DNA from 4 places in the Streptosporangium sp. OZ121 genome. Region 4 is predicted to be linked to each of the others. Evidence: riboswitches for the same ligand, from Rfam matches in the RefSeq annotation. Region 4 holds a riboswitch; each other region holds the start of a gene.
The links. A riboswitch is a leader RNA that binds a small molecule or an ion and turns the genes downstream of it on or off. The one in region 4 is predicted to bind cyclic di-AMP.
Positions count from the first base shown of each region.

Region 1: linked by a shared signal. The riboswitch ahead of ACTOQ1_RS08735 (hypothetical protein) and the one ahead of ACTOQ1_RS30165 (NlpC/P60 family protein) in region 4 are both predicted to bind cyclic di-AMP.
Region 2: linked by a shared signal. The riboswitch ahead of ACTOQ1_RS13360 (CHAP domain-containing protein) and the one ahead of ACTOQ1_RS30165 (NlpC/P60 family protein) in region 4 are both predicted to bind cyclic di-AMP.
Region 3: linked by a shared signal. The riboswitch ahead of ACTOQ1_RS06880 (C40 family peptidase) and the one ahead of ACTOQ1_RS30165 (NlpC/P60 family protein) in region 4 are both predicted to bind cyclic di-AMP.

Region 1 is NZ_JBPXMC010000003.1:239,248-241,421, reverse strand. It holds gene ACTOQ1_RS08745 (roadblock/LC7 domain-containing protein) at 1-20, shown strand, start outside; gene ACTOQ1_RS08740 (hypothetical protein) at 33-404, shown strand; gene ACTOQ1_RS08735 (hypothetical protein) at 577-1,404, opposite strand; cyclic di-AMP (ydaO/yuaA leader) riboswitch at 1,672-1,823, opposite strand.
Region 2 is NZ_JBPXMC010000005.1:276,430-278,603, reverse strand. It holds gene ACTOQ1_RS13360 (CHAP domain-containing protein) at 653-1,348, opposite strand; cyclic di-AMP (ydaO/yuaA leader) riboswitch at 1,367-1,505, opposite strand.
Region 3 is NZ_JBPXMC010000002.1:453,923-456,096, forward strand. It holds gene ACTOQ1_RS06875 (hypothetical protein) at 1-335, opposite strand, end outside; gene ACTOQ1_RS06880 (C40 family peptidase) at 380-907, opposite strand; cyclic di-AMP (ydaO/yuaA leader) riboswitch at 1,041-1,200, opposite strand; gene ACTOQ1_RS06885 (class I SAM-dependent methyltransferase) at 1,530-2,174, opposite strand, start outside.
Region 4 is NZ_JBPXMC010000021.1:90,875-93,048, reverse strand. It holds gene ACTOQ1_RS30165 (NlpC/P60 family protein) at 1-917, opposite strand, end outside; cyclic di-AMP (ydaO/yuaA leader) riboswitch at 923-1,067, opposite strand; gene ACTOQ1_RS30160 (amino-acid N-acetyltransferase) at 1,404-2,075, shown strand.

The DNA.
Region 1 (2,174 bases), on a different contig from region 4:
GCACATCGATACCCCAGTGATCGGAGACAGCAATGGGCAACATGGACATCTCGCTCAAGGAGATGATGGCGATCGACGGTGCCGTCGGCGCGGTCGTCGTCGACTACAACAGCGGGATGGCGCTGGGCGCGCTCGGCGGGTCCAAGGACCTCGACCTCCAGATCGCGGCCGCGGGTAACACCGAGGTCGTCAAGGCCAAGATGCGGACCATGGAGTCGCTCGGCCTCAAGGACGGCATCGAGGACATCCTCATCACGCTCGGCACGCAGTACCACGTGATCCGCCCGGTCTCGGGCCGGAGCGGCAAAGGGCTGTTCCTCTACCTGGCTCTCGACCGGAACCGGGCCAACCTCGCGCTCGCGCGGCACACCCTGCGCGGCATCGAGGAGAAGCTCGAGGTCTGATCCTCCGGTGCGGTCCGTGCCCCGGGAGGCACGGACCGCACCGGAGTCCTTTCTGCGTCTTTTCTGAGCGTTCCCGGAGTCCTTTCCGAGCGTTCCCGGAGGACTCCGGCGGGGCGGGGCCCCTGCCAGGGAGTTCCGGTGGAGCGGGACTCCGGAGGGCGGCGGCTCCGGCTCAGCCCTTCCCCGCGCCGATCTCGGCGGCGCGGGCACCGGCGACGGCCACGCCGGCCGGGGCGTGCCAGGAGGCGGGCTCGACCATGACCTTGGGCTTGCCGGCCCACGGCCGCGCCGCGGCGCTCGCCAGCTGGGTCTGCACGCCTATCCCCAGTTCCCGGGCCTTGGCGAAGACGACCGTCGGGGGCTTGGCCGGGCTGGTGTCCCTGCGGCTCCAGGCACCGGTGGAGAACGCGACGGGGTGGTTCTTTATCCCCGTACCGTTACCCCACTTGGTGACCACGTACTGGATGTCGATGTGGCCCATCCCGCCGTTGCCGTCCACGCCGAGCGTGCCGGCGTTGAACGTTCCACCGGTCAGGTCGGCGAAGGTCTTGGCGTCGATGTCGATCATGATGCCCTGGTTCGAGGGGGAACCGGGGCCGCGGTCGCCGACGAAGAACTTGGCCTTCTTGCCCTTGTAGATGATGTAGCCCTCGGTGAGCAGGGGCCAGCTCGGGCTGGCGATCATGCCCTTCTGCATCGGCCGGCCGCTGGCGGGCAGACCGGTGTCACCGGCCCGGCCGGAGGAGTCGTCCCAGAAGTAGGAGGCCGTGGTCGCACCCTGGAGGAGGACGGACTCGGCGCTGGCCTTCGCCACCCCGACCTCGGGGTCGGCGGTGGCGGCGAAACAGGTGGAGGCGGGCAGCGCCACCGCGACACCGGTGGCGGCGAGGACGCTCGCGCCGACCAGGGCGGCGGCTGCGAGGCGGCTTCCGCGGGGCTTGTTCTTCTGCCAGGTGAACTTGCTCAGGCCGTTCTTGTGCAAACCAAAGAAGGGGCGCATGGAGAAAAGGCTCTTTCGCGAGGGAACGGGGCAGCCACGTGCGACACACCGAAGGGGTGCACGGGCGGGGACGCGCTCGTCGGAAAAGGGGGCGTAGCCGGAATCTCGGGCAATCGCTACGCGGAGCACGATCTGGAAGGTGCCGCGATCAGGCGCGGCGAGAAGGTCCGGGGGGAACGGGGGATGTCGGCGGAAGGGGGGAAAAGTTCAGGTGGTCGGCACGGACAAGGGCTGCACCGACGTGGTAACGCGGTGATCCATGAGGGGATCTCCTCTCCATCTCGTCTACCGGGTTAGCTGACGGGTTCGGGCGGTGGAGTTGCCCTACCGCCGCGTGGTCGCGGCGGATTCACCCCGGAAAAGTGGTTCCCCGGCTCCGGGGCCCCTGTGGGGCCCTCGGGATTCGACGTCGGCCGGCCGCTCCCTCTTGTGAAGGGCAGGTCGCCTACCGATGACTGTGGACACTACCCACCCAAACCGGACAAAGCAAAGCAAACACCATGAAAACCCCAGAAGATCTACCTACAAGCTTCAAGGAAGCCTCATCGATCGCCCCGCCAGGCCAACACCCGTCCTACCAGCGCGGATGTCTCCCCCATCTCGGTGTCCAGCCCCGGAACCCCTTCCCTGGCCCCGTTCCAGGGCCCCGCGCCCGGAGATCCACGGGAGATCCACGCGGGAGAACGCGCGCCCCGCGAGCCCTCCCCGGCCCGCCGATTCCTTTGCGCAAAGGTTCGCCCAAGGGGAGCCCGCCCCGCGGGCCGTCCCCG
Region 2 (2,174 bases), on a different contig from region 4:
CCCTCTCAGGTGGTCGCCCGAATCATTGGGAGGCGACATCGCGGGCCGGTCCCCGACAAACGCGGTCCTCGCGACGAGGTCGTTCCTCAATGTGCTTTGGGAGCGCTCCCACGAAGAGTGGACGATGGGCAACCGGGACGTCAATATGCCGAAACTCAACCGTTACATCCGGTCGTTTTAGGCAGGACTATCGGCGTCGAACATGGACAAAAACCTCATCAGGGCGATTGGGAGCGCTCCCATCTCACGGGCATACAGTCGGGGCATTTCGTGTGCGTGCGGGGAGGGGGGCATCGCGGGCGTCCCCGGTGGCGGCGGCGCAAGGTTGTCAAGGGAGTGTCAGGGCAGGCGCGGGCGAGGGCCGCGGGAGCTGGTGCCGTCACCACCGGGGCGGGCGTGGGGAAGGGGTTCGAGAAGGCGACCGCCGGGCCGGAAGTGGGAGAGGCGCGCTGTGACGAGTGTCTCCGGGGCGGGGCCGGGCGCTGTGACGAGCGTCGCCGGGGTGGGACGGGCGAGGACACGGAACGCTCCCGGGGGCGGCGCTCGAACGAGCGCCGCCCCCGGGAGCGGGTGGACCGGGCAGCCGCTCACCGGCGGGGGCCGGGACGCCCGCGCCGCCGGGGGGCGGCGGGCGCGGGCGGCGGGCGCGGGGTCAGTCGGAGTAGACGGGGTATCCGTAGCCGACGACCTGGGAGACCGGCCGGACGCGCTGTTCGACGTCGCCGTTGCCGGTGTTGCCCTCGATCGTGGTGATCGTGCCGTCTCCGTTGTCCTTCTTCACGAAGCCGACGTGGTCGATGCCGTCGATGCTCTTGCCGCCTGCCCAGTCGAAGTAGACGACGGCGCCGGGGGTGGGGATGGTGCCCCAGTGCCCGTTGTCCTTGAACCACTTGGCGTGGGCTACGGTGTAGGCGTCCCAGCCCATCGTGGGGCGGATGCCGGCCATCTCGCCGACCCAGGAGACGAACATCGCGCACCAGGGGGCGTTGGCGTAGTCGTACACGGTGTTGCCGCCGTCGCGGGCGAGGGTCTCCTTGGCGCGAGGGCTCGACATGTACCAGGAGTGGAACTTGGTCCCGCCGCCCCGGGAGTTCTCGCGGATGCCGATCTGCTTGGAGGCGATGTCCAGGACCTTCGCCGCGGAGACCTTGGGAAGCCTCTCGGCCACGATCTGGAGCGGGGTCTTGGCGGCCTTGGAATCCTGGGCCTTGGTGTCGACGGGGGGTGCGTTCACGACGCCGTGGCCGTCGGCCAGGGCGACGCCGGTGGTGCCGGTGGCCAGGGCGACACAGGCGCCCAGGACGGCGCATGCCGCGCGGGGGGTGGAGATGAGGCGATGCTTAGCCATACGGGGGTTCGACTCCTTGCTTCGCTTCCATTCCGCCTACCGGGTTAGCTGACGGGTTCGGGCTGGGAAGTGCCCTACGGCGCACGAGTGCGCTGATTCACCCCAGGAACGTGGTTCCCCGGTTCCGCAGACCTCGCGGATTCGGCGGCCGTGCTCACCGACGGCGGAAGGTCTCCGCCAGGTGGGACACGGTCGGGCAATGTGACGGCAATGCACAGACCTGGATAGACCTAGGCAATTGCCATGAATAGGACGAAGGTACGCCAGACGGACAGACGATTACAAGTAGGACATATTGCCTTGACTTGGGAATACGTCCGAATCGGGTCGGTGTCGCGGGGTGCCGCCCGGCCCGGGAGGTGGGGTGAGGCCGCGCCGGCCGCGCCTCCTTCCGGCGGGTGGGGGAACGCCCCACCGAGGCCGGGATCCCCTGCCCCCGCGGCGATCCCGGGTTTCCGGACCCGCCTGCGAGCCGCCGGCCGGGGAGTGCTGAGGTGCGCGGGTGAACCCCCTGGTCCGAGATGGTGTGCCCTCATCTGTTCGAATATGTGTTCGATAGTAAAAAGTATTCGGATGGTAGGGGTTCTCCCATGGAAGGCCAGGAGAGGGCGCTCGGGATCCGGCGGTCCTCGACCCGCGCCTGACGGGGTTTCCGCAGCTCAGAGCGATGGGAGAGCGACGCGATCAGGCCGCCGGCCGGCCTGGCCGCCCGAAGGGTAAAGAAACGCGCGCTCGGAGGGGTTCGACGCCCGCGAAGGTAAAGGCGAGAGGTAAAGGAAGTCGCTTTCCAGACGGCCCTGTCATCCGCGGAGGTAAAGGCGCGCGG
Region 3 (2,174 bases), on a different contig from region 4:
GAGTGCTCGCCCCGGACGGTGACCGCGGCGCCCTGCCACAGGTCGCGGGGGTCGCTCGGGCTCCGGGAGGCGTACGGGACGAGGGGGCGGGGGGCGCGAGGGAGGGGCGCGGCTCCGGCCAGGAGGGGTCCCGTCCCGGCGAACGGACCGGCGCTCATCAGCGCCAGCATCCCGGCGAGCACGGCGCGGCGCCCTTTCGGGACGGACACGAGCCGATGGTACTCGACCGGCATGGAGCGGCCCCGGCCCTCCTGGTGGAGGGCCGGGGCCGCTTTTCCGTGCTCGGGCATGTGCTCGAGCGCGTGCCCCGACGCGGGCTCGGGCTCAGGTTCCATACCTGGGCTCCGTGCTCACGCGGGTGCCGGGCGCCGTACGGGGCTCAGGCCCCGGGCCGTACCGCTCCGGCGAAGGAGGACCTGTAGTAGCCCGCCAGCCTCACGACACGGACCGTCTTGCCGCTGCTCGGCGAGTGGACCATCCTGCCCTTGCCGACGTACATGCCGACATGGCCCTTTCCACTGAAGAACAGCAGGTCACCGGGGCGCAAGTTGCTCCACGAGACCTTTTTCCTGATCGACCTGTACTGGCTGTGCGTGATCCTGGGAAGGGACACGCCCGCCTTCCGCCAGGCGTACCGGACGAGCCCCGAGCAGTCGAACGCTCCGGGACCGGAGGCTCCCCACCGGTACGGATCGCCGATCTGCCTCTTGGCCGCCGAGACCGCCTTACCGGCCCGGACCTTCTGCAGTGCCGCCCTGCTCTTCTTGACCTTGACCTTGACCTTGACCTTGGCCTTGGTTTCTGCCTTGGCCCTGGTCCCGGCCTGAGAGGCGGTCTTCTTGGTGCTCCCGGCCTTCTCGGAGACACCGGTCACGCTGTTGACCAGTATCTCGGAGGGGCCGTCCACCGCCTGCGCCGCCGTGGACCCCAGGGTGACCGCTCCGGCTGAGGCGGTCAGGGTGAGGGCGATGCCGCCGAGGGAAAGGCGGAAAAGGCGCGACAGACGGGGGTTGTACGGGGTGGTAGACAGGATTTCTCCTTGGGACTTCCACTGATGCCTACCGGGTTAGCTGACGGATTCGGGCTTGGAAGATGCCCTACGGCACAAACGCGCCGATTCACCCCTGGCCACGCTGTATCGGGCCTTTTGGGTCCCCGGTTCCATGCCTCCTGGCTGCATAGATTCGGCGGGCCGCCGCGATGAGCCCTGCCCCCGGGTGGGGGCGCGGCGGCCGGTTGGATTTCTATAGGGACACCGGCCCGAAGACCGACATTCGCCGCGACGGCGTGGCTTGCACGTCGCGACGCCAGAAGTTACCCCGATCTCCAACTTTCGGCAAAGCATTCGCCAAATTGGAAGATCTACTACCCCTCTTGATCTTCCTGTTATCCCTGCATAATGGCTATTTATGCTATTGAGATATGACTCTCGTCACACCCTTCTCGCTAGTCCGACAAATCACGATTTATGTAATCTTCATCACACTCACCGCCCGTGGAGCGGTCCCGGACGATCCGGCCGGGTGACCTCAGCGCCTGACGCACGTGTAGGCGCCGTATATCGACTCCCGGAAATCCGCCTCGACGATCTCGAATCCGGCGGCGTCGAGCATCGGTTCGAGCAGCCACCTGAAGGTGCTGTACTCGGTGCGCAGATGCTCGGCGTAGTCGTCGCGGGTGTAGCCCAGCGCGGGATCGTCCGCCGCGCCGTCGAGCCAGCGGCCGAGCACGGCGTCGGTGTCGGCCGGCCGGAAGTCGAAGATCAGGTCCCGCAGGCGCAGGACGCCCCCGGGCCGTACGATCCGCGCGACGCGGTCGAGCGCGACGGCCTTCCAGAAGTCGGGGAGCTGGTGGAGCGCGTGGCGGGTGTAGACCGCGTCGGCGGGCGGCCCCGCGTGCTCGTACGACAGGAAGCCCGCGCGCACGCGCTCAAGGCCGGAGAGGCCCTCCTCGGCGGCGCGGGCGCCGAGGAAGTCGTGCATCGCCGGGGAGACGTCCACCGCCACCACCCGCCGGAACCGCCGCGCCGCGGCGAGGGCGAACTGCCCCGTCCCCGCGCCGAACTCCACGACCGTCGCCGCCTCCCCCACGCCGTGCCCCGCGAGCACGGCGAGGTCCTCCCCGGGGTCGGGCCTGCCCTGCTTGCGGTCGAACCCGGCGACGAACGCGGCGTC
Region 4 (2,174 bases):
TAGAAGAAGACCAGGTCGCCGGGGCGCAGCTCTTTCCTGGAGACGTGGGTGCCCGCGGTCCACTGGTCGCCGGTGTAGTGCGGCAGGCTGATGCCGACCTTCTGGTAGGCCCACATGACCAGTCCGGAGCAGTCGAAGGAGTTGGGCCCCTCGGCGCCCCAGACGTACGGCTTCAGCTGCTGGGTGAGCGCCCAGCGGGTGGCCTCCGCGGCCTTGCCGCTGCCGACGATGGGCACGTTCGTCTTCACCCGGGCGCCCCTGTTGCTGACGGCCCTGGTGCGCACCTCGCTGAACAGGTCGCTCTCGACCCGGTCGACCAACCGCTCGATCTTGGTCCGGTTGCCGTCGATCTCCGCCAGGATCTTCTTGACCTCCGCCGTCCTGGCCTTGGCGCTGGCCTGGGCCCGCTCGGCGGCCTCGATCGCCCGGCTCACCTGGGCGACCTCCTCGCTCTGCTGCTGCTGGAGCGCGTAGTTGGTGGTGGCCTGGTCGAGGAAGGTGTCGGGGTCGGTGGCCTGGGTGAAGGCGAGCCCGGAGTTCAGGCCGCCCGACATGTAGGTGCTCTGTGCCAGGAGGGTGGCCTTGGTGCGACGGGCCGCCAGCTCGGACTCGCTCGACGCGAGGGTCTTCTTGGCGCTCTCGGCGGCCCGCTGGGCCTGCTTGAGCTTGACCCGCTCGCCGTTGTAGCGCTCCGCGAGGATGCCGATCTCCTCGTGCAGCTTCTCGGCCTGCTTGGCCAGCTGCTGGAGGCTGGGCTCGGGGTCCGCGGCGGCCGCCACCAGCGGGGTGCCGAGGGTCAGGGTGGCGAATGCCAGGCCGACGACCGCCATGCGACGGCGCAGCCCTCGCGGCGCGCGTTCTCGGCAGCGGGTCTCGTGGCCCGCGTGCTTTCCTCCGCGGTCGCGCGTGCGCTTCACCAACGGGCTCCTCTCTCGGCCGCCTACCGGGTTAGCTGACGGGTTCGGGCCGGAGGCAGCCCTACCGGGTGCGCCGGTGGCACTCGGATTCACCCCGGGGGACGTGGTGGGTCCCCGGTTCCCCTGTGAGGGATTCGGCGGGTCAGGCTTTTTACGTCTCTGACATCGAGCACGGAGATTAGTGCACCTGTGGTTCCTGCTCAACCAGAACTGCGAATTCAGTAGAGGTTTCGCAACTGAGGTGTCACGAAAAGATCACACCTCAAAATGATCAACATGGCCATTACGCTGCCTTTGCTTCCCGTGCGACGGGTGTGGCCGAGGTCTTCCCAGGTCCGGGACCGTGCCAAAGGTGAGTTGTGGCACACGAGAGGTGCCGCACACCGAGAGTGGTAATGCGATCGCCAAGGGTCATGTGCGGTCTGTGAGCTGCGAGTTAAGGATGAGCCGTAATTGAAGACCCGTGAGGACGTACGCTGAACGGTCATGGAGCAGCTTGCTGAGCATTCTCCCGTGCCGGCCATTCGCGCCTCCGGCGACGGGGAGCGGCGCGCCGAATCCGCGGGGGCGGAGCGGGGTTCGCCCGGCCCGGGGGCGGGCCCCGAGGTCCCCGAAGTCCCCGAAGTCACGGTCCGCCGCGCCCGCACCCCGGACGTGCGGGCCATCAGGCGGCTCGTCGACACCTACGGCGGTGTCGGCCCGCGCCTGCTGGAGAAGGCCACCGTCACCCTGTACGAGGACGTCCAGGAGTTCTGGGTCGCCACCGACGGGGAAGGGGAGGTGATCGGCTGCGGGGCACTCCATGTCCTCTGGGAGGATCTGGCCGAGATCCGCACCGTCGCCGTCGATCCGGCCCGCAGGGGGATGGGAATCGGCCACCGGATCGTCTCCGCGCTCATTCGCACGGCCGCCGAGCTGGGCCTGCGCCGGGTCTTCTGCCTGACCTTCGAGGTCGACTTCTTCGGCCGGCACGGATTCCGGGAAATCCAGGGCACGCCCGTCGCCCCGGAGGTCTACGCCGAACTTCTCGCCTCCTATGACGAGGGTGTGGCGGAGTTCCTCGATCTGGAACACGTCAAGCCCAACACCTTGGGAAACACCCGGATGCTGCTGCACCTGACACGTGAGCCCGACTCTGGTGACTTTGGAGCTGACTGATCGGAAAGGTGACTGTTGATACCTATGTCGATACCTTGTGCAGCAGCATGCATGTGCGTCTGACATTTGCCACATGCGCAGTCTAAGTGAGGTGACGCG